DNA from 2 places in the Enterobacter sp. DVT3837 genome. Region 1 is predicted to be linked to the other one. Evidence: riboswitches for the same ligand, from Rfam matches in the RefSeq annotation. Region 1 holds a riboswitch; the other holds the start of a gene.
The links. Region 1 has a riboswitch for cobalamin ahead of AC0XWG_RS22220 (cobyrinate a,c-diamide synthase). Riboswitches for the same ligand answer to the same signal wherever they lie in the genome.
Positions count from the first base shown of each region.

Region 2: it holds a riboswitch for cobalamin, as region 1 does, so the genes downstream of both, btuB (TonB-dependent vitamin B12 receptor BtuB) here and AC0XWG_RS22220 (cobyrinate a,c-diamide synthase) in region 1, are expected to answer to the same signal.

Region 1 is NZ_JBWDLA010000002.1:1,474,192-1,489,989, forward strand. It holds gene cbiK (sirohydrochlorin cobaltochelatase) at 1-486, opposite strand, end outside; gene AC0XWG_RS22175 (cobalt-precorrin-6A reductase) at 497-1,282, opposite strand; gene AC0XWG_RS22180 (precorrin-3B C(17)-methyltransferase) at 1,279-2,004, opposite strand; gene cbiG (cobalt-precorrin 5A hydrolase) at 2,004-3,059, opposite strand; gene AC0XWG_RS22190 (cobalt-precorrin-4 methyltransferase) at 3,040-3,813, opposite strand; gene AC0XWG_RS22195 (decarboxylating cobalt-precorrin-6B (C(15))-methyltransferase) at 3,806-4,375, opposite strand; gene AC0XWG_RS22200 (cobalt-precorrin-7 (C(5))-methyltransferase) at 4,365-4,970, opposite strand; gene cbiD (cobalt-precorrin-5B (C(1))-methyltransferase CbiD) at 4,964-6,103, opposite strand; gene AC0XWG_RS22210 (cobalt-precorrin-8 methylmutase) at 6,100-6,732, opposite strand; gene cbiB (adenosylcobinamide-phosphate synthase CbiB) at 6,745-7,704, opposite strand; gene AC0XWG_RS22220 (cobyrinate a,c-diamide synthase) at 7,701-9,080, opposite strand; cobalamin riboswitch at 9,181-9,355, opposite strand; one part of gene AC0XWG_RS22225 (IS1 family transposase) at 9,496-9,944, opposite strand; one part of gene AC0XWG_RS22225 (IS1 family transposase) at 9,944-10,193, opposite strand; partial or broken gene AC0XWG_RS22230 (LysR family transcriptional regulator) at 10,251-10,700, opposite strand; gene AC0XWG_RS22235 (hypothetical protein) at 10,946-11,140, shown strand; tRNA gene AC0XWG_RS22240 (tRNA-Ser) at 11,182-11,269, opposite strand; gene AC0XWG_RS22245 (D-alanyl-lipoteichoic acid biosynthesis protein DltD) at 11,549-12,685, shown strand; gene AC0XWG_RS22250 (MBOAT family O-acyltransferase) at 12,814-13,932, shown strand; gene AC0XWG_RS22255 (AMP-binding protein) at 13,929-15,362, shown strand; gene AC0XWG_RS22260 (acyl carrier protein) at 15,380-15,598, shown strand.
Region 2 is NZ_JBWDLA010000001.1:1,656,620-1,672,417, forward strand. It holds gene sthA (Si-specific NAD(P)(+) transhydrogenase) at 1-77, opposite strand, end outside; gene fabR (HTH-type transcriptional repressor FabR) at 274-912, shown strand; gene AC0XWG_RS08115 (YijD family membrane protein) at 922-1,281, shown strand; gene trmA (tRNA (uridine(54)-C5)-methyltransferase TrmA) at 1,337-2,437, opposite strand; cobalamin riboswitch at 2,542-2,717, shown strand; gene btuB (TonB-dependent vitamin B12 receptor BtuB) at 2,784-4,637, shown strand; gene murI (glutamate racemase) at 4,582-5,433, shown strand; rRNA gene AC0XWG_RS08135 (16S ribosomal RNA) at 5,820-7,359, shown strand; tRNA gene AC0XWG_RS08140 (tRNA-Ile) at 7,429-7,505, shown strand; tRNA gene AC0XWG_RS08145 (tRNA-Ala) at 7,548-7,623, shown strand; rRNA gene AC0XWG_RS08150 (23S ribosomal RNA) at 7,804-10,708, shown strand; rRNA gene rrf (5S ribosomal RNA) at 10,779-10,894, shown strand; tRNA gene AC0XWG_RS08160 (tRNA-Asp) at 10,950-11,026, shown strand; tRNA gene AC0XWG_RS08165 (tRNA-Trp) at 11,080-11,155, shown strand; gene hdfR (HTH-type transcriptional regulator HdfR) at 11,254-12,075, opposite strand; gene AC0XWG_RS08175 (MaoP family protein) at 12,194-12,532, shown strand; gene AC0XWG_RS08180 (YifB family Mg chelatase-like AAA ATPase) at 12,558-14,078, opposite strand; gene ilvL (ilv operon leader peptide) at 14,419-14,517, shown strand; gene ilvX (peptide IlvX) at 14,604-14,654, shown strand; gene ilvG (acetolactate synthase 2 catalytic subunit) at 14,657-15,798, shown strand, end outside.

The DNA of each region.
Region 1 (15,798 bases):
CATCATGTGGTCGAGGCAGGCATAGGCCGCAAAGGCATGATGGCTGGCACCGTGGCCCATAAACACCACTTTTTCCGTGGCCCCAAGTGTCGGCATCTGCTGTTGCAACGCGCGCATCAGCTGCGCGTAATCGTCGTGGCTGCTCAGTAGCGGTGCCCCCAGCGTCAGGCGGGTAAACAGCGGGCGCAGGCTCTGCACTTCACGGACAATTTTTTCGTACTCATCGCCGTTGATGATGTGCAGAGACTGGATCGCCACGTCCTGATATCCCTGAGCCGCAAGCTTTTTCAGCGCCTGCAGCGGCGTGTCGATCTCAATGCCGTCACGCTGTTTGAGCTTGCGAATGATCATCCCGGAGGTGAATGCCCGAAACAGCTCGCGGTCAGGGCAGCTTTCCGCCAGCGCATGCTCGCACGCCACAATATTCTTCTCGCAGGTATCGTGGTAGCTGGTACCAAAGCTGACCACCAGAAGCGCCTTTTTCATCTCTAACTCCTTAAACAGCGGCCAGCCAGCGCGCTAAACGCCCGGCGAATGCGGCCTGACTTTCCAGTAATTCCTCTCCCGTCACCAGCGGTGCCGGGCGTGTAATCACGATGCAGGGGATGCCCGCATCCAGACAGGGTTGAACCTTCTCCTGATAGCCACCTTCCGCACCGGAGGCTTTGGTTATCATCACGTCTGCCCGGCACTGGCGATAAAACGCCGCGTTAAATTCAGCGCTGAAGGGCCCGCACATAGCGAAGATCTCGGTGACGCCAAAGCCAAGTCCGGCGCATTGCTCGATGACCTCGGGCACTGGCAAAACCCGGGCCAGCAGCGTTTTCTCCGGCAGCCCGGCGCGCCAGCGCGCCAGATCTTTACTGCCGGTGGTCAACAGCACGCGTTCGCCAAACCGCCGTGCGATCTCGCAGGCCTCTTCAATTCCCGGCACGCTGTAGAGCAGCGGATGCGTCAGCTCGCTGAGCTGTTCGGGGCGCTGATAGCGGCTAAGTAACACGCCCACCGTTTCACAGGCCGTCAGGATGTTGCGGCTGACCACCTCAGCGTAGGGATGCGAAGCGTCAATCACCCAGCGGGTCCTGTTTTCCGCCAGCCAGTCAACCATCTGTTGTGGCTCCAGGCGGCCACAGCGCACCCGACCGTTAATGTCGCCCGCCAGCCACTGCCCGGTGGGCGTCGCCACCGACAGGGTGTAGGCCACGCCCGCCGCATCCAGTTGCTGGCAGATCGAGCGGGCATCGCTGGTGCCGCCCATGACCAGTACGTCGCCATAGTTCACAGCACATAGCCCCGGGGGGTGATCATCAGCCCCTCCTGAACGAAGGTGGCTTTATTTCCGACGATCACCAGGCTTGTCATATCGACCGGCTCAAAGTCCATATCGCCCAGCGTGGTCAGCCACTTATCCTGCTTTTTACGCCCGGCAGACTTCACTACCCCTACCGGCGTTTGCGGGCTTTTGCTGGCGGACAGCAGCTCAAACGCCCGTGCCAGATGGCCCTCACGACCCCGGCTGCGCGGGTTATAGAAACAGATGACGAAGTCCGCTTCTCCCGCGGCGACAATACGTTTTTCGATGACCGGCCACGGCGTCAGCAGATCGCTTAAGCTGATGTGGCAAAAATCGTGCATCAGCGGTGCGCCAAGCAGAGATGCGGCGGCGATACTGGCCGTCATTCCGGGGATCAGGCGAACCTCAACGTCCAGCTTCTGTTTGCTGACCAACTCCAGCACCAGCCCCGCCATCCCATAAATACCGGCGTCGCCGCTGCTGATAAGCGCGACGTTATGCCCGGCCTGCGCCAGTTCGATCGCTGCCTGACAGCGCTCAATCTCTTTGCACATACCGGTTTTGATCACCTGTTTGTCGCCGGTGAAGGCCTTCACCAGATGGGTGTAGGTTTTGTAGCCAACGATGATTTCTGCCGCCTGCAGCGCGTCTACGGCTTCCATGGTCATCATGGCCTGCGAGCCAGGGCCGATTCCAATTACGGTTAACATCAGTGTGAAACTCCCAAAGTGATAGTGACGCCCTGTTCGCGCAGGGTTTCGCCTCGTAGTTGCCCATGGCTCAGCAGCCACGCTGCCGGTCCCGAGACGCTCCCCACTCCAACCGTCTGGCGTACAAACGGTGAAGCCGGAAAGCGATGTTCGTGCTCACGCAGCGCGTCAGCGGTAAAGGTTTCAAACGGCACACCCCAGCAGGCGGCAAGCTGGAGCAGGCCCGCTTCGTCTTTTTTAAGGGAGACGCTGCCAATCGCTTTTAGGGCCAGCGGGTCGAACCGTTGCGCCTCAAGCTGACGCGCCAGCAGCGTCGCCAGCAGCGGAAACGGCGTGTCGCGTCGACAGCCGATGCCCGCCACGACCCGCTGAGGGACCAGCTTCCAGTGCGGCAATGGCAGTTCCGGCAGCGTGTTTCGCAGCGTAATACACACCAGCGCATCCAGTTCCGGCAGGTGCTGCAGGTCGCTCACGGTGATAAACCCGCGCCGATCGCACTGACTGACGTCGTCATCGAGTTCCGCATCCCACCACAGCCCTACCCGCTGGTGGCTCACCAGCATCTGGTTGACGATTTTTACCGTCGTTCGGAAATCGCTCATTCGGGCATTCAGCTGGAAGGCAAGGGTATCCAGCGCGGCCATCTCGTTGACGTCCGTGGCGGTGGTAATCACCGGGTCAGCCCCCAGTATTCCCGCCAGGTGGCGGGTTAACGCATTCGCACCACCAGCATGGCCGGAAAGCAGGCTAATCACGTGCTGCCCGCGTTCATCGATCACCACCACCGCCGGGTCGCTCAGTTTGTCGTGGATTAACGGTGCCAGGACGCGCACCGCAATGCCGGTTGCGCCGATAAAAATCAGCGACGGGTAGTGCGTGAACGCCTCGCGAACCGCCGGGGCAAAGCCGCCGTCGAAGGGAACAAAGCCCTCTTCCTGCAAACGCTCGCTGGTAAAGCAGGTTACCGGCAGCATCGCCGCCAGCCGCTTCGCCAGCCGCACGCCGCCCGGGGTCAGGCAAAAAAGCGCGATGGACTCAGGCTTTACGGTATTCATGGCTAAAATCCGCGGCATAGAGTTTTGAGTAGTGATACTCCTCGCCCAGGAATTTCCCGACCAGAATGAGCGCCGTTTTGCGGATCCCCGCCTCGCGTACCTTGTCGGCGATGTCCGCCAGCGTGCCGCGTACGGTCTGGCTTTCCGGCCAGGTCGCTTTATAAATGACGGCAACGGGCGTGGTGTCTGGATAACCACCTTCAATCAGGCGTTCCGCCACCCGATGAATACGCTGGACCGAAAGATAAATCGCCATTGAGGTCTGATGGCTGGCAAATGACTCCAGCTGTTCACGCGCCGGCACCGGCGTACGACCTTCGAGGCGGGTAATAATCAGGCTCTGCGAGACTTCAGGCACGGTGTACTCCACCCCAAGCTCCGCCGCAGCGCCGAGGAAGGCGCTGACGCCGGGCACCACCTGCCAGGCGATTCCGCGTTTGGTCAACACTTCCCCCTGTTCCCGGACGGAACCGTAGAGCGAAACATCACCGGTCTGTAAACGTACCACCGTTTTTCCGGCCATTACGCCAGCCGCCATCAGGTCGATTATCTGTTCTAAATGGAGTTCCGCGCTGTCGTGGCATTCCGCCCCCTGTGGGCAATAGGCCAACAGTTCGGTATTGATAAGCGAACCGGCATAGATGACCACCTGCGCCTGCTGCAGCAGCCGGTATCCCTTGAGCGTAATGAGCTCTCGATCGCCGGGACCTGCACCGACAAACCACACGCAACGGGAATCAAACGTCTCAGACATGATGTTCTTCCTTCTGACAGGCGATAACAAAAACGGGATTGTTCGGTTTGAAATAGTGGCCGCTGCCAAGCGGGGCCAGTGCGGAGACCTGCATTTGCAGGCAATCAATGTCCTGCGCGCCAATCTGCTGCAGATGGGCCAGCGCGGTATTGAGGTTTTCCATCAGGATAAACGTCATCACCAGACGTCCGCCTGGATGTAGCTGGCGCATGGACCAGTCAATAAGCGATGTCAGATGGCCACCGCTGCCGCCCATAAATACCGCATCGGCCTTATCCGCCACCGGCAACGGCGCTACGCCCGGCAAAATAGCGATATTGTGACAGGCAAAATGCTGGCGATTTTCTGCAAGCAGCTGCAGAGCCGCAGGGTTACGTTCAATGGCCGTCACGCGCAGCGAGGGAAACTGCAGCGCCGCCTCTATCGACACGCTCCCTGTCCCCGCGCCGACATCAATCAGGTGGCTGGCGCAGTGCAGCGCAAGCTTTGCGATGGCCAGGGCGCGTACCGCCTCTTTGGTCATCGGCACCGTTTCACCGCGCAAAAACAGTTCATCTTTCATCGAGGATCACCACTGCATTCATTTCATAGTCGGCACTGACCGCACTGACGGGCAGCCAGTGGATCCGTTCGTTTTCCATCGCCAGGTTTTCACCAATCACCATCCAGCGATGGCCCTTACCGCGTGCCACCAGCTGCGCGGCAATCTCTTTCGGCCCGCACTGGCTATCGGTGACCATCGCCACTTTGCGATGCCGTGCCAGTTCGTCCACATTCACGCTGCGACCATGGCTGCTGGTGAGCCACATCTCATTCATATCAATGCCCGCCTGCGCACACAGGTACTGCACTGCGCTGATGCCGGGAATAATGCGCACGCGCGCAATACCGAAATGCGCCACCATTCGCGTTCCGATACCGTAAAACAGCGGATCGCCGGAGGCGACAATCACCACCTTTTTCGCCTGACGCGCCTCAATCCAGGCCAGCAGCGCCGGAATGTTAGCGCCCAGGACAAAGGTCTCGCCGCAAAACGCCGGGAACTGCAGCAGATGACGTTTTCCGCCGACCAGCGCATCGGCACACTCAATGGCTTCACGCGCAGCGGGCGTCATCAGATGCAATCCCGCAGGTCCCATCCCCACAACCGTTAACATTGCAGCTCCCGGGCAATCGCCTCGACCGGGCGGTTGCTACCCAGCACCTGGTTATCAAAGGAAAACAGAATGGCGTCACAGGTCGGCGGTGTTTTGGTAAAGCGCAGCATCTGCATCACGCGCAGGCAGATACGTTTGGCGAGGTGGCTGTAAATAGCCTGAAAACCCCAGGTTTCGATATGCTCCATCGCCGCCTCGGTGGTATCACAATCGCTGACGAGGGTCAGTAACTCCAGCGGCGCGCCGAGCAGCGCCAGATGCGCCACCAGCGTTTCCATGCGCGCATCGGCGATATGGCTGTGGGTGTGGAAAACCCCGGCGGCAATTTTGACGAGCTTGCCGGGATGGCCGACCAGCACTATCTGGCGAAACCCCAGCCGCACGGACTCTTCGATCATGTAGCCGACAAAGTTGCTCATGGTGACCACGACATCTTCATCAATGCCCATCTGCTCGCGCACAAAACGCTCGCCATGATTGCCCGGCACCAGCACGACCCGTTCCAGCCCCGCCGCGCGTTTAATCTCCAGCTCCAGAGAGAGCGAGCGTTTCCAGCTCTCCTCTGACATCGGTGTGACAATACCGGTGGTGCCGATGATCGAAATCCCGCCCAGGATCCCGAGGCGTGAGTTGTAGGTTTTCTGCGCCCGCGCTTCACCTTCAGGCGCAAAGATCTCAACGTCAGCCCCGCGCGTCGGACCAATCGCCTCGCGCACTGCGGACTCAATGGTGTGACGCGGCGTGCGGTTGATCGCCGCGCTGCCGATGGGTAGGCCAATTCCTTTACGCGTGACGGTCCCCACGCCTTCGCCACCCGAAAGCGTAATCTCGCCGCTGTCGTTGAGCGTCACGCGGGCGAAAATCAGCATGCCGTGTGTGGCGTCGACGTCATCCCCCCCGTCTTTGCGGATGGCCGCAATCGCCTGCTGACCTTCAATGTGCGGCGACTCCACGTTCAGACATAGCGTGACGCCGGAGGGGGTCACAATGGAGATCTGATGAATAAGATGCTGGCGCAGCACCATCAGTGCGGCGACTTTCGCTGCCGCGGTCGCGCAGGAACCGGTGGTGTAGCCTTTACGTAACGCCTTCCCGTTATGCCATACCGGGGCATCGAAGGTTGAATCGCTCATCGCGCCCCCTGCAGGTAATAGAGCATGGCGTTCACAATCGCCGCCGCCACATTGCTGCCGCCTTTGCGCCCAAGGGCCGCAATCGCGGGCAAATTGCTGTGCGTCAGCGCCTCTTTCGATTCCGCCGCTCCCACAAAACCCACCGGAACACCCACCACGCCGCTGACGGCAACATCATGCTCAAGCAGGCGAAACAGCGCCGTTGGCGCGTTACCAAAAACGAAGACCTTCTCGCTCTCTTCCGTCACCGCGATATCCACCGCCGCCATCGAGCGGGTTATTCCCTGCGCTTTTGCCTGCGCCACCACCCGCGGGTCGCTGATATAGCAGCGACATTCACCCCCGAACGTCGCCAGCAGCGTTTTGTTGATCCCGGAGAGCGCCATCGTGGTATCGGTATAGATAACTGACGGGCGACGGAGCGCCGCGCAAAGCTGTTCCAGCGCATCATCTGAAAACCAGAGAATATCCAGCCAGTCAAAATCTGCGGTGGTATGGATCACCCGCTTGACGATCGCCTCATGCAGCGGGCTGGCAAACCGGTATTCCGGCCGCGTTTCGCGAATGATTTCGCCAATGATGTCGAAACTTTTGGCTTCAATCGCCTGGGGTTGCTGGATGTATTGCATTGTCTCTTGTCCTCAGGCCACGCCAACCATCAACCAGCGTGCTGCGATAAACAGCGCCAGCGCCAGGGTGGAGGAAACCCACATCAGTCGAATCGTTCGGGAAATGTCGTCTACCGCAATCGGGCGCTGCGCGTCGCCAATCCACGGCTTTTCTACGCGCTGGCCAAAATAGTCGTTGGGTCCGCCAAGCCGGATGCCCAGCGCGCCGGCGACCGTCGCTTCTGCCCACGCGCAGTTGGGGCTGCTGTGGTTGTAGCGGTCGCGCCAGCCGACGCGCAGCGCGCGGGAGAAATCGTCACGGCATAGCCACGCCGCGATGCTCAACAGAAGCCAGCTCAGACGAGCGGGGATATAGTTCGCCAGGTCATCCATACGGGCGCTGACCATGCCGATCGCGCGGTATTTTTCGTGCTTGTAGCCCACCATTGAATCGAGGGTATTCACCGCCTTATAGGCCATCGCCAGTGGCGCACCGCCCAGCATGAGGAAAAACAGTGGGGCGATAACGCCATCGACCGTGTTCTCCGCGACGGTCTCCACCACCGCCCGGTTGATCTGTTCCGGCTGAAGTTGAGACGTATCGCGTCCCACTATCCAGGAGAGTTTTTCGCGGCTTTCATCAAGGTCGCCCGCTCGCAGAGGACCTTCAACGTCCCGTGCAGCGTTTGCCAGGCAGCGCCCGGCCAGCACGGTAAACATCATCCACACTTCAATCGCCCAGCCCAGCCAGGGATGAACCATCCGTCCGAGCGCCAGTACGCCCCAGGCTATGCCCCAGGTCAGCCCCACCACTACCAGCCACATGACGCCGCCGCCAACGCGTAGCGCCGTGTCGCTATGACAGCAGCGGCGAATACTCCGCTGCATCGCATTGATCAGGTTGCCTATCCAGCGCACCGGATGCGGCCAGTTTTGCGGGTCGCCGATAGTGACATCGAGCAGCCACGCGACGCACCAGGCCAGCAGGGTCATAGTGCCCCCCTCGCCGCCGTCAGCCAGCGGTTGAGCATCATGGGGCGTTGGGCAAAGTGGAGGTGCAGATAGCTTGCGAACGTGTTGCCAACCTGCCAGCCGCCCGTCCACTCCTGCATCGTCACGCCATCGCGTACTTTGCGACACGCCAGTACCGCGGGGGTTTGGGGAGAGAAGTCGGAATAGTGAAATTCATGCCCACGCAGCACCTCTCCGCTATCGGCCAGCAGCGTGGGCTGGCGCGCCTGCGCCTCACAATAGCCAAAACGGGTCAGCCGTTTACCCATCCTGCTGTGGCCGGGGATAACATTGGCCATCCGGTGCGTGGCCCCCTCGCTATCTTCGAGCGTGCTGCCGAGATACATCAGCCCACCACACTCGGCGTAGATCGCTACGCCTCGCCGGTGCGCCTCCCGCAGGCTGGCAAGCATCGTGGTGTTTTCCGCAAGCCGTGCCGCGTACAGCTCCGGGTAACCGCCCCCAAGCCAGACCATCTGGCAGTCAGGTAAATGGGTATCGCGCAGCGGGCTAAAGCGGATAATGTCGACCCCGGTACGTTCGAGCAGCGTGATGTTATCCGCGTAATAGAAGTTGAAGGCCTCGTCATCGGCCATCGCGAGCGTCAACCCGCGCCCGGCGTCCCCGTCAGGGAGCGCGGGCCAGGAGCCCTGCGGCAGCGACGCCATCTGGCTGAGCGAGAGAAGTTGCCCGATGTCCAGCGTACGTTCGAGAATGGCGGAAAAATTCTGCCAGGTCTGCAGGTCCGCGACCGACTCCCGGGCGGTGACCAGTCCCAGATGGCGCTCGGGCAAACCGACGCCTTCAACGCGGGGGACATAACCCAGGACGGGTACCGTGCAGTAGTGTTCAATTGCCGTTTTGAGCAACTGATAATGTGATTCGCTGTTGACGCGATTGACAATCACCCCGGCAATATTGAGGGTGGGATCAAATCGCTGAAAGCCCATTACCGTGGCGGCAATTGAAGTAGAAACCGCCTTGCCATCCACCAGCAGAATCACCGGGCAGCCCAGCTGTTTTGCCATCGCGGCGGTGCTGCAATAGTTCGGGTCGGTGCCGTAGCCGTCATACAGCCCCATCACACCTTCAATCACCGCGATATCCGCCTGCTGCATATGCTCGCAGAACAGCGCGTTGAGTATCGGCTCAGGAAGCATGAAGCTGTCGAGGTTGCGGGAGGACGTACCGCTGACTTTGGTATGCCAGCCGGTATCAAGGTAGTCAGGGCCCACTTTATATGGCTGGACGCGTAACCCACGCTGTTTTAACAGACTCAACAGGCCTAGCGTCACCGTGGTTTTACCACAACCGCTTCCGGTACCTGCAAGAACAAACGCGTACTGCTTTGCCGCCATGGCCCTGATCCTGTCCAGGGTGGTCGGGAGGTATAGATACACGTAACCCCAGTCTTTCGACTGTATGATGCATCAGTACAACCCACTTCCCACCGAAGTTGTTGAACGTTCCCGACAGGCAGGTCTTCTGGCTTAGCGTCCTCCTCGCCCGTCCTTCCCAATCTCACGATCAGTGGTCATTACGGGGTCGTCAGCATCACAGCAGCGGGGGCTGCGGGGGATTGTCACCCCCTTCCCTACCACAAATGTGGCAAACCGGTCGGCTTACATAATGAGAAAATAGCGCGTTATAAAACAGCAATGCTATTTACGGCGTTTCACTTCATCTTAGGCAAATACTTAACCGTAATGAAATACACGCTGAGTAAAATGTGGCGCCAGAATAATTGACGCCTTCCTCGGTAATGACTCCAACTTACTGATAGTGTTTTATGTTCAGATAATGCCCGATGACCTTGTCATGCAGCTCCACCGATTTTGAGAACGACAGTGACTTCCGTCCCAGCCTTGCCAGATGTTGTCTCAGATTCAGGTTATGCCGCTCAATTCGCTGAGTGTAACGCTTGCTGATTACGTGCAGCTTTCCCTTCAGGCGGGATTCATACAGCGGCCAGCCATCCGTCATCCATACCACGACCTCAAAGGCCGACAGCAGGCTCAGAAGACGCTCCAGTGTGGCCAGAGTGCGTTCACCGAAGACGTGCGCCACAACCGTCCTCCGTATCCTGTCATACGCGTAAAACAGCCAGCGCTGACGTGATTTAGCACCGACGTAGCCCCACTGTTCGTCCATTTCCGCGCAGACGATGACGTCACTGCCCGGCTGTATGCGCGAGGTTACCGACTGCGGCCTGAGTTTTTTAAGTGACGTAAAATCGTGTTGAGGCCAACGCCCATAATGCGGGCGGTTGCCCGGCATCCAACACCATTCATGGCCATATCAATGATTTTCTGGTGCGTACCGGGTTGAGAAGCGGTGTAAGTGAACTGCAGTTGCCATGTTTTACGGCAGTGAGAGCAGAGATAGCGCTGATGTCCGGCAGTACTTTTACCGTTACGCACCACGCCTTCAGTAGCTGAGCAGGAGGGACAACTGATGGAGATGGAAGCCACGGGAGCACCTCAAAAACACCATCGTACACTAAATCAGTAAGTTGGCACCATTACCAAATCTGCGCGCATAATAGCCGCATCGTATTCACGATTTAAAAAATCGCCGATATTAGCCAGCGAGTGAATGTTGACAATAATATCAGGATTTAATTTATTAAACTCCCATAAATTGGGGATCAGCCAGTGCGTACTGAAGGTAGGATTTACCGCTAACTCCACCACCTGAACGGCAGGCTGCCAGCTCATTATCATATTTGTATCGCGCTCCAGCCTATTAAGCGTCTCTTTCACGATATTCAGATAATGCTTTCCAGCTGCATTTAGAAAAATCCGTTTTTTGGCATGGTTAAATAATGAGGTGTGTAAAAACTCCTCCAGGGCCGTCACCTGTCTGAACACTGCACTCTGCGTTAACGCCAGCTCTTCTGCCGCGCGGGTATAGCTTTCGTGACGCGCCACAACTTCGAACGTCACCAGCAACTCGCTCTTGGGGATTTTTCCTCTCATCATGTCTTCCATTCATGGTGGATAATAGTAATTTTTTGAAGCGAATAAACCCTGCTTCAGAACGATACCGCCATTATATTTTAGTTATGTTCTGTCGGCAGTGATCCACACCATGATTTAATCAGTTTTGCGTGTCAGACCAAACTATTTGCAGAAAATTAAATGAAACATGAAAAATTATTAAGAACCTGTTCACTATGATGTCTCTCGTAATGGAGACAGCGTCTTATTATACGAAAAACCGTATGGGCATTAAAAATAGTAATAGCCAGGGCTGGACGTTAAAAAATATAAAACAAAACATTATGCTAAAAATTGAGCAGGTTTTTTGTCCTGTTGACAACACGCTGCGCGCCCTGCAGCTGATACACACTGTGTATGGAAGAACACCGTTCCAGCGCCACATCAGCATGACTGAATCGCATGCTGAAACCGGCTAAAACAAAAAACCCAGGTCGCATAACGACCTGGGTTTCGAATTTGGCGGAAGCGTAGAGATTCGAACTCTAGAACCCTTTCGGGTCGCCGGTTTTCAAGACCGGTGCCTTCAACCGCTCGGCCACGCTTCCAAAGTGAGGCGCACTATAAACATCTATTAGCGCCTTGTAAAGCAGGAATTTTTCTATTTTTCCCCACAGGCGTTTAACTGCGCAAAAAGTCACCCAGGTGCTTACCTCACATCAGTCTCTGCACCCTTGTACATACCGTAACACAGCAACGCTCATCCGTTTAAATCGCTCTGGTATAGAATGCCACATAAACAGATGGCCTTTTGTTGTGTAATTGTTATAAATCGAAATGACAACAGACTTCAAAAAATTACTGTCATGTAATCTTACTGGTTGATGATGAAAATCAAAAATACGCTTTGCTTACACATCCTGATGGCGACACTGGCCATTTTGTTCCTGTGTGTTCACCCGTTGGTGACAAGCTTCGATCCGCCCCTCGCCTTTCAGCCACTGATTAAATCAATGGCGGGCACACCTAAAGAACAAGCGGAAAAAATAGCCACCATTTCCCATGCCTTAGAAGGGAATGCTATTTTCTTCATCGGTGCATCAGAGGTCGCCACCTCTGAAGATGAACATTACGCTGTATATAATTACTTTAATAAGCAATTGCACAAGCCCGTCGTGGCGTATGGCGATGCATTTGTCGATGACGAAACGCAATTCTTACTGTTCTCACGTTTTAAAAATAGCCTTAACGCAAACAGTAAAGTTGTGTTGCTTCTGGCACCTGACAGTTTTTACTCAAAAGGTCTGCCTCCTGCTATCTATGCCGATAATTTCCCCGGTTCTATTTTTAATCCGCTGATGAAAGATCCGCAGGCGCGACCGCTGCTGGTTAATTATTTAAAGCATATTGATAGTAAAGACATAAGCCATTTAACCTTTGGCCAAATGCGTGTCTTTGGCTGGCACCCCGATCTGATGTGGGACGAGCTGAGCTTCCAGTTTGCGAACGTCTGCACCCTGATAAAAAACGACTGGCTGGCGCTGCTCAACATCACGCCCCAGACGGTACAGCCCTGGCCGCAGCAGCCAACCACCCACATCGCCCCAGACTGGGATAAAGAGCTGGCGAACGCGCGCGAGTTAAATAAAAAACGCCAGCAGAGCGCGGCCACGCTGTGGATGGACAAAACGATTTACGAAGAGGACGGTAAACCGCAACAGTGGGATGACACGCCGGTCGTGCCTGCGCAAATCGCCGCGTTCAGTAAAACCGTCCAGCTGCTGAAAGAACGTCACGTGCAGGTGATTGCTATCGTCGACCCGGTTAATCCCTGGGCACTTTACAATACCGATACCTTCCGCCCGGTTGATAAGCAAATTAAAACCATTCTGGAAAAGAACCAGATCCCTTATTTAGATATGTACGCCATGCCTTATCAGAATGGCTGGAACTGGGATCGTTTGCACCCTTCCGAACTGGCCTGGGTTCCTATGATTCGCTTTATTGCACAGAGTTTTAAATGATGAAAATCGCGATCCGTCTTTTTTTCCTTTATCTCCTGTTGGCAATCACCGTTGTCGCATGGACCTCTGTTGATGACAGCATGAGCATGCAGCTGCATTTTGAATATCAAAAGTTCTGAGGCCGAATGATGTATAGCTCAGGAATGTTTTTTGTCTATTTGTTTTCATCCGCCCTGGTGTTTGCGGCGGTTAACCGCGTATTACGCCATCGTCTGACCTGGTTATCAGCATTCTCCATACTGACAGCATTAGGTTGGGGCTATATTTTTCAGGGTGATTACCTTGTTCCCGTAGCCGTTTTTTTCAGTTTTTATGTTTTCGCCACGTTAAAAGCCAAAGGATGGTTAAAAACGTGGCAGGCGGTCGTTTTAACATTATTGCCGTTGTTCCTGGTGAAATTACACTTAAATAACCACTGGGGCATGATTGGCCTCTCTTTTATGACGTTCCGCGCAATTGATGTATTGCTCTATCGCAGTAAAAAAGAAGGCCAGAATTTCCTGCATTATTTCTGCTATCTCTTTATGCCTTTTATTATCCTGGCTGGCCCTATGTACCGCTGGCGGACATGGATGAATGATGTCAGCAAGCCCGTGTTTGCACTTAACCGTGAACAGTTTTTAGTGGCCTTAGAGCAAATCATTACCGGCATTATCCAGAAGTTCCTGTTTGCCATGCTGATCGATTCGCTTGTCGTGCAGCCCTGGAGCCATAAGCCGTTTACGCTGACCGTGGGCGTGGTGATGTCGATTGCCTATAGCGCCTACCTCTACTTTGATTTTGCAGGTTACAGCAATATGGCCATCGGCGCAGGCCGCCTGTTCGGGCTGAATATTCCGGCAAACTTCAATATGCCGCTTCTTGCGAAAAACCCGCAGGATTTCTGGCGTCGCTTCCACATCAGCCTGTCTGAATGGCTGCGTGATGTGGTCTTTATGCCCGTCTATATGAACCTGATGAAGGTCAATTTTTTCCGCCAGAACAAAACGCTGGCGCAAAATATCGGTATTTTTTGCACCCTGTTCTGTATGGGGGCATGGAATGGCCTGGAACGCCATTACGTCATTAGCGGCGCGCTGTTTGGCGCAATTTCTGTTGCTCATAACATGCTGCTGTGGTCAGCCAAACGCAGCCCGGCATTGAACCGCGGCTTGCAGTATCCGGCTGTTGCGTTTTTGGGGCGAATTCTGACGCTGGGAAGCGCCGCGGGCTCCCTTTACATCTTTAGTGGAATGTCACCTCTATGAAAAATCACTCTGATCTTCAGGAACTGCAGGATTTCTTACGTGCAGCATTGTTCGATCCTGCCTCTCCGCAGCAGCTGGCCATCACCGGCAGCGACGAAGCCTTAAGCTGGTTGCAACTTTCCTCCGCCGTGGCGGACTGGGCGCAGCGTTATCGACGCTGCCAGCCTGGCGACGGCACACCGGTGGTATTGTACGGTCATCAGCAGGCTGAGTTCGCGGTGGCTATTTATAGCTGCCTGCTGCACAACATTCCGTACATCCCGGTGGACTGTATTTATCCGCAGGAACGACTGCGTGAGATCTGCCATCTGGCCAGTGCCCCTTACTACTATGACGTGGCAACAAAGCAGTTCATTGCCACCGGCGAGGCGGGCAAGGTTCTGGAGGAGCAGGATCTGGCCTATATCATGTTTACCTCAGGCAGCACCGGCAAGCCTAAAGGGGTGCAGATTGGGCGTGAAAGCGTGTGGCACTTCATGAAATGGGTCAGCCAGGACTTTTCACTGCCGGAAAAACCGGTCCTGATGAACCACGCGGTGTTCAGCTTTGATCTCTCCCTGATCCCTTTGCTGGCGAATCTGGCAATGGGCGGACACATCGTGCTGAATGCCAAAGACGATATTCAGAAAGAGAACTGGCTGGAGCGACTGAAAATCAACGCCGTTTCAGCCTGGGTTTCCACCCCCTCTTTTGCATACCAGCAGCTGCTTTCACCGCAGTTCAACAGTGAGTATTTGCCTGCACTGAACGTCTTTATCTTTATTGGTGAAGTGTTAAATAAAGCGCTGGTTAAACAGTTACGCCGCCGTTTCCCGCAGGCCGAAATCATTAACTCCTATGGCCCAACGGAAGCGACCATCGCGACAACCGTGGTCGAGATAACGGATGAGATCCTCAACAGCGACAGCGCCGTGCTGCCGGTTGGGGTCATGATGCCCGACAGCAGAATGGAAATTTCCGCCGAGGGCGAGCTGATTATCTGGGGTAAAAACGTCATGCGCGGCTACCTCGGTCTCCCTCAGGAGAACGCAGCAAAATTATTGCGTCGGGAGAGTGAAATGTTCCGCGGTTACCGGACAGGCGATCTGGGCTATGAAGATGGGCTCATCTATTGCCAGGGCCGCAACGATAGCCAGGTCAAGCTGAATGGCTACCGTATTGAAATCAACGAGATTGAAAACCGCCTGCTGGCTATGTCCGGCATCAACGAAGCCGTGGTGCTGCCGCTGATGAAATCCTGCGGCAGCGTGCTGCGCATTGCCGCATTCTGCGTGACGGATATGGCGCCGGAGGCGATCAAAACCTCGCTGTCGAAGGTAGTTCCACCCTATATGGTGCCTTCACAAATTATCGTAAAAGACGCTTTGCCGCTGAATCCTAACGGCAAAATTGACCGCAAGTTGCTGGACGCTTACGCCCGCACAAATTAATAACTCCAGGAAAAATTATGGAACAAGAAATTCTCGCCCTGTTCGAAAAAGTGTTATCCCGCAAGGTGGGCTTTCACGATGAACTGATTGAATCCGACATTCTCGACTCCATTCTGGCGGTCGACATGGTACTGGAAGTGCAGGACGTTTACGGCTGTATGATCCCTCCAACAGACGTCGCAACGGTGCTGAAAACCCCGGCGGATCTGGCCCGCTATATTGAAGAAAACCGCTAAACGCCCCTGACATTAGCGTTGTTCTGAAGGCTCTGGAGGGTTGCTCCAGGGCCTTCATTTGCTCCCTCCTCTGGCCTCCAGGCAAAATGAATGCCTTTCACAGAAATGAAACCTACTGCTTTTATTTTCTCCTACACTTTAGGAGTACTGTCGGTACGGAAAACATAAAAAGCCAACTTAATTAAGACATTATGATTCGC
Region 2 (15,798 bases), on a different contig from region 1:
ACCAGACCCATAGCAGCACCTTCGCCGCCGGGGCCGGAACCAATAACTATTGCGTCGTAATCGTAGGAATGTGGCATGGCAAGGCTTACCTGTTCTTATACATAAAAGCAACAGAATCATAACATCATTGCCAGAGTAACCCAATTATCGTTGTGCTTTTTTCGGGCAGTGAAGCACAAACCGCGCGTAAACAATCATTCACAAAGCCAGGCAAACAGATTAATTTTATTCTCTGGTATAGTGCCATCAGGCCTTTGGAAGGATTCAACTATCGTGATGGGCGTAAGAGCACAACAAAAAGAGAAAACCCGGCGTTCGCTGGTGGAAGCCGCATTCAGTCAACTGAGTGCCGAGCGTAGTTTTGCCAGTTTGAGCCTGCGTGAAGTTGCGCGCGAGGCCGGGATTGCGCCAACGTCCTTCTATCGTCACTTCCGTGATGTGGATGAACTGGGTCTGACCATGGTCGACGAAAGTGGTCTGATGCTGCGTCAGCTCATGCGCCAGGCGCGTCAGCGTATCGCAAAAGGCGGCAGCGTGATCCGCACCTCCGTGTCGACCTTTATGGAATTTATCGGCAATAACCCCAACGCGTTTCGTCTGCTTCTGCGCGAGCGTTCCGGAACCTCTGCGGCGTTTCGTGCTGCCGTCGCGCGTGAAATTCAGCATTTCATCGCGGAACTTGCCGACTATCTTGAACTCGAAAACCATATGCCGCGTGCGTTTACTGAAGCACAGGCTGAGGCGATGGTGACGATTGTTTTCAGCGCGGGTGCCGAAGCGCTGGATATCAGCATTGAACAACGCAAGCAGCTCGAAGAGCGACTGGTATTACAGCTTCGCATGATTTCTAAAGGTGCGTACTACTGGTATCGCCGTGAACAAGAGAAACTGGCACATCAAACCGAAGAGTGAAGGTGAGTAATGAAACAGTCAGGTCAGGATAAAGGGACGCTGTTGCTGGCATTGATCGCTGGCTTATCCATTAATGGTACGTTTGCCGCTATTTTTAGCTCAATCGTACCTTTTTCGATTTTCCCGCTAATTGCACTGGTGCTGACGGTTTACTGTCTGCATCAACGTTACCTGAACCGCACTATGCCGGTCGGGTTACCGGGGTTGGCTGCCGCCTGCTTTATTCTGGGTGTGTTGCTGTATAGCACAGTGGTGCGTGCCGAGTATCCGGATATCGGCTCTAACTTCTTCCCTGCGGTACTGTCTGTGGCGCTGGTGTTCTGGATTGGCTCGCGCATGCGTAGCCGTAAGAGCCAGTTACCAGAGTAATGAATTATTTGTAAGGCAGGTGAGCGAAGCTCCACCTGCCAAAAATGCCAGATAATTACTTCGCCGTGAGCAGTACACCACACTCCATATGGTGCGTATACGGGAACTGATCGAACAGCGCCAGACGTTCAACCTTGTGCGTCTGGCTTAATGTTTCGAGGTTCTTGCATAGCGTCTCCGGATTACAGGAGATGTACAAAATACGCGGGTACGCCTGCACCATCTTCTCGGTTTCGCTGTCCAGGCCACTGCGCGGCGGATCGACAAAAATCGTCTCACACTGGTAGCTCTTCAGATCAATGCCCTGCAGGCGATTAAACTCGCGTACGCCGTTCATGGCCTGCGTGAACTCTTCTGCGGCCATACGAATGATCTGCACGTTGTCGATATGATTAGCCGCGATGTTGTACTGTGCCGCAGCAACCGATGGTTTTGCGATTTCTGTGGCCAGCACGCGCTCGAAGTTACGCGCCAGCGCCAGCGAGAAGTTGCCGTTACCGCAGTACAGCTCAAGCAGATCGCCCGTCGATCCTTCCGTCGCCTTCAGCGCCCACTCAAGCATCTGCACGTTCATCGCGGCGTTCGGCTGGGTGAAGCTGTTCTCTACCTGACGATACACCATCTCTTTACCCGCCACCGGCAGACGCTCGTCGATGTAATCCTGATCCAGCATGATTTTGGTTTTGGTAGCACGGCCAATCAGATGAACATTGATGTTCTGCGCGCGCAGCGCATCGCGCAGGGCTTCTGCCTGCTCGCGCCACTCGTCATTCAGCGCTTTGTGATACAGCAGAGAGACAATCGCCTGGTTACTTTGGGTAGTCAGGTAGTCAATCTGGAACAGCTTATTGCGCAGCACTGGGTTGGTGCGCACACCGTCCATAATGAGGGTCATTAGCTGGTTAATCAGCTCGCTCGCCGCCGGAAAACTGTCTACGCGGATACGGGATTTTGTCTGCTGATCAAAAATGATGTGGTACAGGTCGTCACCGTCGTGCCAGATGCGGAACTCGGCGCGCATGCGGTAGTGGCTGACAGGAGAGCGGAACACCTCGGGAACGGGCGCGTTGAAAGGCGTCATCATACTTTGCAGGCGGACAACTTTCTCTGCCAGCTGCGCGTCGTACTGTTCTGTCGGGAGGTGTTCTGGGGTCATGATGCGTCCTGAGTGATAAAGAATTACGCGGGGATTGTAGGCATTGTTCAGGGGATGTCCAGATTTAATGGCTAATAGCTATCTGGACATCTATACGTGTCTAATTGTAGCATTCTGTTTCCGGTCTCCTGAGAGTGAAAAGGGAATCCAGTGTAAATCTGGAGCTGACGCGCAGCGGTAAAGACTGGCGGGATGAGCGTTGTAGACACTGTGAAAATGGGAAGTCTTCATCCTTCTAAAGCCACCTAGCCCGAAGACCTGCCGGGATCACGTCGCATTTGGTTTCATCATCGCGTGCTATAGATGAATCCTGCGGCATCCTTCTTATATTGTGGATGCTTTAACAATGATTAAAAAAGTATCGCTGCTGACGGCGTTGTCCGTCACGGCATTTTCGGGCTGGGCGCAGGATAGCGCAGACTCGTTGGTGGTGACTGCAAACCGTTTTGAACAACCGGCAAAAACCGTTCTGGCTCCGACATCTGTTGTGACGCGTGAAGATATTGAACGCTGGCAGGCAAAGAGTGTGGTGGAAATCATGTCACGTCTGCCTGGCGTGGATATCGCGCAAAGCGGTGGAATGGGCTCGAACTCTTCGACATTTATTCGCGGAACTGAATCTCGCCATGTGCTGGTGCTGATTGACGGTATTCCTTTGAATAACGCCGGGATCAGCAACGTACCTGACCTGAGCCAGATCCCGACTTCCCTGATTCAGCGTATTGAATACATTCGTGGCCCACGTTCGGCTCTGTATGGTTCCGACGCGATTGGCGGTGTGATCAACATCATTACCGGACGCGATAAACCGGGTGCGGAAATTTCTGCAGGTGTGGGGTCTAAGGGTTACCAAACCTATGATGGCTCTTTCCAGCAGGTTCTTGATAAAACCAGGATCACGATGGCGGGTAACTATACCTATACCCGTGGTTTTGATATTGCAGCCCAGGATGCACCGCGTCAGCCTGACCGCGATGGCTTTATGAGTAAGTCACTGTACGGCTCTGTGGAACAGCAGATTACCGACAGCGTGAGCGGCTTCTTCCGTGGTTTTGGTTATGACAACCGCACGGCGTATGACGGTTACGATCACTATGACGCCAACTTTATGGTGGATGGGCGACCGGATACTCGCCAGCTCTACAGCCAGAACTGGGATACGGGACTACGTTACAACCAGGGGATTTTCCAGTCACAACTGGTGGCGGGTTACGGTCGCAGTAAAGATCAGAACTATGACCCGAAGAAAGGGCGCTATGCTGATTCCGCAACGATGGATGATGTGAAGCAGTACACCACCCAGTGGCTTAATACTGTTGAAGTCGGTCACGGCAACATTGGTGCAGGACTGGACTGGCAAAAGCAGAAGACGCAGGCCGGAACGGGCTACCTGGATAAAGGTTACGAGCAGCGTAATACCGGCGTTTTCGTTTCAGCGATGCAGCAGTTCAACAGCGTGACGCTGGAAGCGGCGGCGCGTAATGACGACAACTCCAACTTTGGTAACTATGGAACATGGCAAACCAGCGCAGCGTGGGAGTTTGTGGATGGTTATCGCGTGATAGCCTCCTACGGTACCGCATTTAAAGCGCCTACGATGAGTCAGATCCACAGTGCAAACTATGGTAATCCAGACCTTAAACCGGAAGAGAGTAAGCAGTGGGAAGGAGGTTTTGAAGGCCTGACGGGACCGGTTAACTGGCGTATTACAGGTTATCGTAATGATATTGATAATCTGATCAGCAGCGATCCGCATACATACCGTTACTACAACGTTGATGAAGCGCGTATCAAAGGCGTGGAAGCCACGGCGCAGTTTGACACTGGCCCGGTAGGCCATCAGATCTCTTACGATTATGTTGACCCACGTAATGCGAAAACCAACGAAGTCCTGGCTCGCCGCTCTAAGCAGCAGGTTAAGTATCAGCTTGACTGGCAGGTCTGGGATCTCGACTGGAATCTGGCGTACCGTTATCTGGGAACTCGTTACGACGTTGCGATCGATCCGAATACCTATGCGTCAGAACGTGTGAAAATGGGTGGCGTAAGTTTGTGGGATATCGCAGTTTCATATCCTGTCACCTCTCACCTCACAGTTCGTGGTAAAATAGCCAATCTGTTCGATAAAGATTACGAGACAGTTTATGGCTATCAAACTGCAGGACGGGAATACACCTTGTCTGGCAGCTACACCTTCTGATCCGCGTCCCACTGTACTGGTGTTTGATTCCGGCGTTGGTGGGCTTTCGGTCTATGATGAGATTCGGCATCTCCTGCCGAATCTCCATTACATCTACGCTTTTGATAACGTCGCTTTTCCGTACGGGGAAAAAAGCGAAGAGTTTATTGTTGAGCGTGTGGTTGAAATTGTTACCGCGGTACAAAAGCGTTACCCCCTTGCGCTGGCGGTTATCGCCTGCAATACGGCGAGTACGGTTTCCCTTCCTGCCTTGCGTGAAAAATTCCAGTTCCCGGTTGTGGGCGTCGTTCCTGCAATAAAGCCAGCCGCGCGTCTGACGGCGAACGGTATCGTTGGTTTGCTGGCAACACGTGGCACCGTGAAGCGTCCTTATACGCGTGAACTGATCGACCGCTTTGCTAATGAATGCCAGATAGCAATGCTCGGATCGGCGGAGCTTGTCGAAATGGCTGAAGCGAAGTTGCATGGACACGCTGTTTCGCTGGAAGAGCTGCGCCGCATTTTGCGCCCGTGGTTGCGGATGCCGGAGCCGCCAGACACCGTTGTTCTGGGATGTACCCATTTCCCTCTTTTACAGGAAGAGCTTCTGGCTGTTCTGCCAGAGGGGACTCGTCTGGTGGATTCCGGTGCGGCAATTGCGCGTCGTACTGCCTGGTTGCTGGAACATGAAGCGCCAGATGCAAAATCTACCGATGCAAATATCGCTTTTTGTATGGCGATCACAAAAGAAACTGAACAACTTTTACCCGTTTTACATCGTTACGGCTTTGAAACGCTCGAAAAACTGGCGTTGTAGCACGGTTTTGAGCAAAAAAGAGGCGGTTGAAAGTTTTTTTCAAAAGAGGGGTTGTCAACGTCTGAGAACTCCCTATAATGCGCCTCCACTGACACGGAACAACGGCTTACAAGCCGCCGGGTTAGCGGGGTTCAGAGATGAACACCAACAGAGAAAAGTGAAAATAATCGCTTGACTCTGAATGAGGAAAACGTAATATACGGGACCTCGCAACGGTGAGCTGAAAGCCGCGTTGCAACTGCTCTTTAACAATTTATCAGACAATCTGTGTGGGCACTCAAAGTGACATGGATTCTTAACGTCCTCGGACGAAAAATGAATACCAAGTCTCAACGAGTGAACACGTAATTCATTACGAAGTTTAATTCATTGAGCATCAAACTTTTAAATTGAAGAGTTTGATCATGGCTCAGATTGAACGCTGGCGGCAGGCCTAACACATGCAAGTCGAGCGGTAGCACAGAGAGCTTGCTCTCGGGTGACGAGCGGCGGACGGGTGAGTAATGTCTGGGAAACTGCCTGATGGAGGGGGATAACTACTGGAAACGGTAGCTAATACCGCATAACGTCGCAAGACCAAAGAGGGGGACCTTCGGGCCTCTTGCCATCAGATGTGCCCAGATGGGATTAGCTAGTAGGTGGGGTAACGGCTCACCTAGGCGACGATCCCTAGCTGGTCTGAGAGGATGACCAGCCACACTGGAACTGAGACACGGTCCAGACTCCTACGGGAGGCAGCAGTGGGGAATATTGCACAATGGGCGCAAGCCTGATGCAGCCATGCCGCGTGTATGAAGAAGGCCTTCGGGTTGTAAAGTACTTTCAGCGGGGAGGAAGGTGCTGAGGTTAATAACCTCAGCAATTGACGTTACCCGCAGAAGAAGCACCGGCTAACTCCGTGCCAGCAGCCGCGGTAATACGGAGGGTGCAAGCGTTAATCGGAATTACTGGGCGTAAAGCGCACGCAGGCGGTCTGTCAAGTCGGATGTGAAATCCCCGGGCTCAACCTGGGAACTGCATTCGAAACTGGCAGGCTAGAGTCTTGTAGAGGGGGGTAGAATTCCAGGTGTAGCGGTGAAATGCGTAGAGATCTGGAGGAATACCGGTGGCGAAGGCGGCCCCCTGGACAAAGACTGACGCTCAGGTGCGAAAGCGTGGGGAGCAAACAGGATTAGATACCCTGGTAGTCCACGCCGTAAACGATGTCGACTTGGAGGTTGTGCCCTTGAGGCGTGGCTTCCGGAGCTAACGCGTTAAGTCGACCGCCTGGGGAGTACGGCCGCAAGGTTAAAACTCAAATGAATTGACGGGGGCCCGCACAAGCGGTGGAGCATGTGGTTTAATTCGATGCAACGCGAAGAACCTTACCTACTCTTGACATCCAGAGAACTTTCCAGAGATGGATTGGTGCCTTCGGGAACTCTGAGACAGGTGCTGCATGGCTGTCGTCAGCTCGTGTTGTGAAATGTTGGGTTAAGTCCCGCAACGAGCGCAACCCTTATCCTTTGTTGCCAGCGGTCCGGCCGGGAACTCAAAGGAGACTGCCAGTGATAAACTGGAGGAAGGTGGGGATGACGTCAAGTCATCATGGCCCTTACGAGTAGGGCTACACACGTGCTACAATGGCGCATACAAAGAGAAGCGACCTCGCGAGAGCAAGCGGACCTCATAAAGTGCGTCGTAGTCCGGATTGGAGTCTGCAACTCGACTCCATGAAGTCGGAATCGCTAGTAATCGTAGATCAGAATGCTACGGTGAATACGTTCCCGGGCCTTGTACACACCGCCCGTCACACCATGGGAGTGGGTTGCAAAAGAAGTAGGTAGCTTAACCTTCGGGAGGGCGCTTACCACTTTGTGATTCATGACTGGGGTGAAGTCGTAACAAGGTAACCGTAGGGGAACCTGCGGTTGGATCACCTCCTTACCTTAAAGAACCTGCCTTTGCAGTGCTCACACAGATTGTCTGATGAAAAACAGCAGTAAAAATTTCTGCAGGCTTGTAGCTCAGGTGGTTAGAGCGCACCCCTGATAAGGGTGAGGTCGGTGGTTCAAGTCCACTCAGGCCTACCAAACTCCTTTTAAAGGATGAGCGGTACAGAGATTGCAAACGATGGGGCTATAGCTCAGCTGGGAGAGCGCCTGCTTTGCACGCAGGAGGTCTGCGGTTCGATCCCGCATAGCTCCACCATCCTTTACTGCGAACCCAAGAAAACTTCAGAGTGAACCTGAAAAGGTGCACTGCGAAGTTTTGCTCTTTAAAAATCTGGATCAAGCTGAAAATTGAAACGACACACATGTTATGTGTGTTCGAGTCTCTCAAATTTTCGCAAGTCGATGATGAATCGAAAGAAACATCTTCGGGTTGTGAGGTTAAGCGACTAAGCGTACACGGTGGATGCCCTGGCAGTCAGAGGCGATGAAGGACGTGCTAATCTGCGAAAAGCGCCGGCGAGGTGATATGAACCTTTGACCCGGCGATGTCCGAATGGGGAAACCCAGTGTGATTCGTCACACTATCGTTAACTGAATACATAGGTTAACGAGGCGAACCGGGGGAACTGAAACATCTAAGTACCCCGAGGAAAAGAAATCAACCGAGATTCCCCCAGTAGCGGCGAGCGAACGGGGAGCAGCCCAGAGTCTGAATCAGCTTGTGTGTTAGTGGAACGGTCTGGAAAGTCCGACGGTACAGGGTGATAGTCCCGTACACGAAAATGCACAGGTTGTGAACTCGAAGAGTAGGGCGGGACACGTGGTATCCTGTCTGAATATGGGGGGACCATCCTCCAAGGCTAAATACTCCTGACTGACCGATAGTGAACCAGTACCGTGAGGGAAAGGCGAAAAGAACCCCGGCGAGGGGAGTGAAAAAGAACCTGAAACCGTGTACGTACAAGCAGTGGGAGCACCTTCGTGGTGTGACTGCGTACCTTTTGTATAATGGGTCAGCGACTTATATTCTGTAGCAAGGTTAACCGTATAGGGGAGCCGAAGGGAAACCGAGTCTTAACTGGGCGTTAAGTTGCAGGGTATAGACCCGAAACCCGGTGATCTAGCCATGGGCAGGTTGAAGGTTGGGTAACACTAACTGGAGGACCGAACCGACTAATGTTGAAAAATTAGCGGATGACTTGTGGCTGGGGGTGAAAGGCCAATCAAACCGGGAGATAGCTGGTTCTCCCCGAAAGCTATTTAGGTAGCGCCTCGTGAACTCATCTTCGGGGGTAGAGCACTGTTTCGGCTAGGGGGCCATCCCGGCTTACCAACCCGATGCAAACTACGAATACCGAAGAATGTTATCACGGGAGACACACGGCGGGTGCTAACGTCCGTCGTGAAGAGGGAAACAACCCAGACCGCCAGCTAAGGTCCCAAAGTCATGGTTAAGTGGGAAACGATGTGGGAAGGCACAGACAGCCAGGATGTTGGCTTAGAAGCAGCCATCATTTAAAGAAAGCGTAATAGCTCACTGGTCGAGTCGGCCTGCGCGGAAGATGTAACGGGGCTAAACCATGCACCGAAGCTGCGGCAGCGACACTATGTGTTGTTGGGTAGGGGAGCGTTCTGTAAGCCGTTGAAGGTGTCCTGTGAGGGGTGCTGGAGGTATCAGAAGTGCGAATGCTGACATAAGTAACGATAATGCGGGTGAAAAGCCCGCACGCCGGAAGACCAAGGGTTCCTGTCCAACGTTAATCGGGGCAGGGTGAGTCGACCCCTAAGGCGAGGCCGAAAGGCGTAGTCGATGGGAAACAGGTTAATATTCCTGTACTTGGTGTTACTGCGAAGGGGGGACGGAGAAGGCTATGTTAGCCGGGCGACGGTTGTCCCGGTTTAAGCATGTAGGCGGAGGTTCCAGGTAAATCCGGTACCTTATTAACGCTGAGGTGTGATGACGAGGCACTACGGTGCTGAAGTAACAAATGCCCTGCTTCCAGGAAAAGCCTCTAAGCATCAGGTAACATCAAATCGTACCCCAAACCGACACAGGTGGTCAGGTAGAGAATACCAAGGCGCTTGAGAGAACTCGGGTGAAGGAACTAGGCAAAATGGTGCCGTAACTTCGGGAGAAGGCACGCTGATATGTAGGTGAAGCCCCTGCGGGTGGAGCTGAAATCAGTCGAAGATACCAGCTGGCTGCAACTGTTTATTAAAAACACAGCACTGTGCAAACACGAAAGTGGACGTATACGGTGTGACGCCTGCCCGGTGCCGGAAGGTTAATTGATGGGGTTAGCGGCAACGCGAAGCTCTTGATCGAAGCCCCGGTAAACGGCGGCCGTAACTATAACGGTCCTAAGGTAGCGAAATTCCTTGTCGGGTAAGTTCCGACCTGCACGAATGGCGTAATGATGGCCAGGCTGTCTCCACCCGAGACTCAGTGAAATTGAACTCGCTGTGAAGATGCAGTGTACCCGCGGCAAGACGGAAAGACCCCGTGAACCTTTACTATAGCTTGACACTGAACACTGGTCCTTGATGTGTAGGATAGGTGGGAGGCTTTGAAGCGTGGACGCCAGTCTGCGTGGAGCCGCCCTTGAAATACCACCCTTTAATGGCTGGTGTTCTAACGTAGACCCGTAATCCGGGTTGCGGACAGTGTCTGGTGGGTAGTTTGACTGGGGCGGTCTCCTCCCAAAGAGTAACGGAGGAGCACGAAGGTTAGCTAATCCTGGTCGGACATCAGGAGGTTAGTGCAATGGCATAAGCTAGCTTGACTGCGAGAGTGACGGCTCGAGCAGGTGCGAAAGCAGGTCATAGTGATCCGGTGGTTCTGAATGGAAGGGCCATCGCTCAACGGATAAAAGGTACTCCGGGGATAACAGGCTGATACCGCCCAAGAGTTCATATCGACGGCGGTGTTTGGCACCTCGATGTCGGCTCATCACATCCTGGGGCTGAAGTAGGTCCCAAGGGTATGGCTGTTCGCCATTTAAAGTGGTACGCGAGCTGGGTTTAGAACGTCGTGAGACAGTTCGGTCCCTATCTGCCGTGGGCGCTGGAGAATTGAGGGGGGCTGCTCCTAGTACGAGAGGACCGGAGTGGACGCATCACTGGTGTTCGGGTTGTCATGCCAATGGCACTGCCCGGTAGCTAAATGCGGAAGAGATAAGTGCTGAAAGCATCTAAGCACGAAACTTGCCCCGAGATGAGTTCTCCCTGACCCTTTAAGGGTCCTGAAGGAACGTTGAAGACTACGACGTTGATAGGTCGGGTGTGTAAGCGCAGCGATGCGTTGAGCTAACCGATACTAATGAACCGTGAGGCTTAACCTTACAACGCCGAAGCTGTTTCGGCGAAGAGAGACAGAAGATTTTCAGCTTTGATACAGATTAACAGAATTTGCCTGGCGGCTTTAGCGCGGTGGTCCCACCTGACCCCATGCCGAACTCAGAAGTGAAACGCCGTAGCGCCGATGGTAGTGTGGGGTCTCCCCATGTGAGAGTAGGGAACTGCCAGGCATCAAATTAAGTAGTAAGCCGGTGCATAAATCCGGTGGTTACAGCAGTCTTCGGTGGAGCGGTAGTTCAGTCGGTTAGAATACCTGCCTGTCACGCAGGGGGTCGCGGGTTCGAGTCCCGTCCGTTCCGCCACTTATTAAGACATTAAGCCTGCCTTATTGGCAGGCTTAATGGCAAAAAACTTTAGGGGCGTAGCTCAGTTGGTAGAGCACCGGTCTCCAAAACCGGGTGTCGCGAGTTCGAGTCTCTCCGCCCCTGCCATATATAATCCTTTGCTCCGGCAAAGGATTTTTTTTGCCTGAAACACTGCGGAAAACTCTCTTCTTAATTTTCAGCCAGCAGGAATGCTGGCTGATGTATCAATCTATTACATTGATTTTTAATAGATCTTTTATCTGTGATTGTTTATCACTGTTTTGCAGCCAAATCGCATATAGTGGCCTGGTAAGCGTTGTGGAATCCAATACAGTGTGAAGCCCGGCTTTAGCATCAGCCCAGCGGACAGGTAACCAGGTGCAACCCTTCAGCAAGGAAAGTTGCTGGCAGGCGATCTCTGCAGAGCTGGTCGTTAACTGCGGAACATCATCAGCTGCAATCAACCCCGTCTCGTTCTGCTGAAAATCAGGCCCCCACTCCAGTCGCAAATAGGTCAAGTCTGCCTTCATCATTGAAGGTTCAGAAGCATAAAGCGCCAGGCCAAACTGACCCACAATCTGGCTGCTAAATTCGTCCATCTTGGGGGCTTCGGTTGTGATCAGAAGATCAAGCTGGCGCTCATGAAGTTGTTTAACCAGCGACTGCCGTTGTGCAATCCTGGCTTCAAATTGCAAATGCCCATGAGAATGATACAGCCGGGTAAGCCATTGACTTAGCATGCATTCCCACAGTGAAGCACTGGCCCCTATTGAAAACTCATTATGCCTGGAAGTATGTGCAACCTCTTTGCGGGCAGCTTGCCAGGTATTCATCAGCGTTTCTGCGTACGGGAGCAGTTTCTCTCCGGCAGGGGTTAAACGTATGTTGTTGCGATGGCGGGTAAAAAGATTCACGCCCAGTTGGTTTTCCAGCTGTCGAATACGAAAACTGACTGCTGACTGCGTCAGGTAAAGGGCTTCAGCTGCTCGCCCAAAGTGGCGCGTTCTGCTCACTTCAAGGAAAGTTTTTAGCAATTCCGTATCCACATCTTTCTCCGCAAAATTATTTGTCGTTATGATTTAAATGTTTTGTTTTACACTCTGTCAAGCGTAACTAATACTCCGCGCCATAAATAGCTCGGCCAAAGAATTAGGAGCGTGTAGGATGGCGGAAAGCTTTACGACGACTAATCGTTTTTTCGACAATAAACATTATCCGCGCGGGTTCTCTCGTCACGGCGATTTCACCATCAAAGAAGCTCAACTGCTTGAGCGCCATGGTTATGCCTTTAACGAGCTGGATCTGGGTAAGCGTGAACCTGCAACTGAAGACGAAAAACAGTTTGTTTCTGTTTGCCGTGGCGAGCGTGAGCCGCAGTCTGAAGCGGAACGTGTATGGATCAAGTACATGGCGCGCATTAAGCGTCCAAAGCGCTTCCATACGCTGTCTGGCGGTAAGCCGCAGATGGAAGGTGCAGAAGACTACACCGAGTCTGACGACTAATAAGAAAGGGGCTACGGCCCCTTTTTTACGCCAGTAACTTTTGCAGGTGCAAAAGCAGACGATCGATTGCACGATAGCTCAACGCTTCCTGCAGATGTTGTCTCTCAATTTCATTACACCTTTCCACATCGGCGATAGTTCGGGCGACTTTTAAGAGACGCTGCCACGCACGAATTGAGAGCCCAAATCGCGTCAATGTTTCTTCCAGCCAGTTTGCGTCCTCAGCCTTTAGCTGGCAAAACTGCCGAATCTCAGCATTATCCAGACGGGCATTCAGTTTATTTTGACGTATATACTGTCGGGCCTGAGCGGCGATAACCCGCTCGCGAACCTCTACCGTGCTCTCCCCTCTGACGCTACTCTGGCTGAGCAGGCCAGGAGGAGGCAAAGGGATCTCCAGGGATAAATCGAAACGATCCAGAAAAGGGCCAGAGAGTTTCCCCAGATATCGCAGCGTCTGCTCAGGCGTACAGCGATTATGATTACCCTGATAATGTCCTGACGGGCTGGGGTTCATTGCTGCAACCAGCTGGAACTGCGCGGGGTAGCTTATTTTGGCACGTGTACGGGAGATATGAATTTCACCCGATTCGATAGGCTCCCTCAGAGCATCCAGCACTCGCCTTTCAAACTCAGGCAGCTCATCAAGAAACAGAATGCCATTGTGGGCCAATGAGATCTCTCCCGGCACCGGTATAGTACCTCCCCCTACCATGGCTGTTAGTGAGGCACTGTGGTGCGGAGAGCGGAAGGGGCGACGTCGCCACTGTTTTTGTAACGACACAGAACTCACCAGGCTAAATATCGCAGCGCTTTCAAGTGCCTCATGGTTATTGAGTGGGGGAAGCAGACCATTTAATCTGCTCGCCAGCATCGTTTTCCCTGTACCCGGCGGACCAATCAACAGCAGGTTATGCCCTCCGGCAGCGGTAATCTCCAGTGCCCGTTTCCCCTGCTCCTGACCGATAATCTCGCTGAGATCGTCCAGGCTTTCAGGTAGGAGATCCCCTGTTTCTTCAGGTTCTGCTAACTCATGTCGCCCCTCAAGATATGCACAGACCTCCTGCAAGTGCCCTGCTATCAGGCATCCTTTTTCGGCTATCAGGCTCACCTCGGAACCATTTTCATTGGCAACAATGATTTGTCGACCAGCACGAATGGCTTCCAGCGCACCTGAGATTGCGCCAGGAACGCCCCTCAATGCGCCTGTAAGCGCCAGTTCACCGATGAACTCATACGAGCCTAGCCTGGACGCATTAAGCTGTTCTGAGGCCGCGAGAAGCGCTATAGCGATAGGTAAATCATATCGACCTCCCTCTTTGGGCAGGTCCGCAGGCGCCAGGTTGATAGTGATCTTCTTTGCGGGGAAGGTATAACCGCTATTGATGATTGCGCTGCGTACCCGATCTCTGGCTTCTTTCACCGTTGTTTCCGGCAAGCCGACGAGCGTTAATCCGGGAAGCCCATTGCTCAGATGGACCTCTACGGAAATCAGCGGTGCTTTGACTCCAATAGCCGCACGCGTATAAACAACTGACAGTGACATAAGCACCTCCTTGAGGGCCGACTATGCCAGTATCTCGATCACACCTTTAGTGTCAGTTCTGTATTTTACGACGCCTGTTCCAGGCTTTTGACGACAAAATGTAACCATTACGTCTTGGCGGAAGCATTCTCGCAGAAAAAGAGCGGTTCGTTTTGATGGCCTGAGTACGCTTGAAATTATGAAAAATATTCACACTCTGTTTTTCTCATATAAAACAATGATTTTTCGGAATATGATTTGTGTGCTAATCAAAATGGTCATAAATAAATCTTGTGTTTGATTTAAAAACTGTGATAACTCTTTAGGTATTCCTTCGAACAAGATGCAAAAAGAACTGAAAATGACAGCCCTTCTACGAGTGATTAGCCTGGTCGTGATTAGCGTGGTGGTGATTATTATCCCACCGTGCGGGGCTGCACTTGGACGAGGAAAGGCTTAGAAATCAAGCCTTAACGAACTAAGACCCCCGCACCGAAAGGTCCGGGGGTTTTTTTATGACTAAAAAACTTAAGCGAGGAGCAGAGAATGAACACTAGCACAAAATTCTGTTTCTCCCGATTTATGACGGGGAACTAACTATGAATGGGGCACAGTGGGTAGTACATGCGTTGCGCGCGCAGGGAGTCGAGACAGTATTCGGTTATCCGGGTGGCGCAATTATGCCGATTTACGATGCATTGTATGACGGCGGCGTGGAACACCTGTTGTGCCGACACGAGCAGGGCGCAGCAATGGCAGCCATTGGTTATGCGCGCGCTACCGGCAAAACTGGGGTTTGCATGGCAACCTCAGGACCGGGTGCAACCAACCTGATCACCGGTCTGGCTGATGCACTGCTCGACTCTGTTCCTGTCGTGGCAATCACTGGTCAGGTCGCTTCTCCCTTTATCGGTACCGATGCCTTCCAGGAAGTGGATGTACTTGGTTTATCGCTGGCTTGCACCAAACACAGTTTCCTCGTCCAGTCTCTGGAAGAGTTGCCGCGTGTGATGGCTGAAGCATTTGCTGTTGCCAGTTCTGGCCGTCCTGGCCCGGTTCTTGTGGATATCCCAAAAGATATCCAGGTGGCTCTCGGCGATCTGGAGCCGCACTTCTCCACCGTTGAAAGCGACGATGTGTTTCCACATGAGGACGTTGCAGAGGCGCGCCAGATGCTGGCGCAGGCGAAACAGCCGATGCTGTACGTCGGCGGTGGCGTAGGCATGGCACAGGCCGTTCCAGCCCTGCGCGAATTTATCGCAACAACGCAGATGCCAGCGACCTGCACGCTGAAAGGTCTGGGCGCGGTAGATGCCGACTATCCGTACTACCTCGGCATGCTGGGGATGCACGGCACCAAAGCCGCAAACCTGGCGGTGCAGGAGTGCGATCTGCTCATCGCCGTAGGGGCACGTTTCGATGACCGCGTCACCGGCAAGCTGAACACCTTCGCGCCGAATGCCAAAGTCATCCATATGGATATCGACCCGGCAGAAATGAACAAATTGCGTCAGGCACACGTCGCCCTGCAGGGTGATCTCAACGCATTGTTACCCGCTTTGCAGCAACCGTTAGATATCCACGCATGGCGTCAGCATGCTGCAGACATGCGCGCTGAGCATGCCTGGCGTTACGACCACCCCGGTGAGGCCATCTACGCACCGCTGCTGTTGAAACAGTTGTCCGATCGTAAACCCGCAGACAGCGTCGTTACCACCGACGTGGGCCAGCATCAGATGTG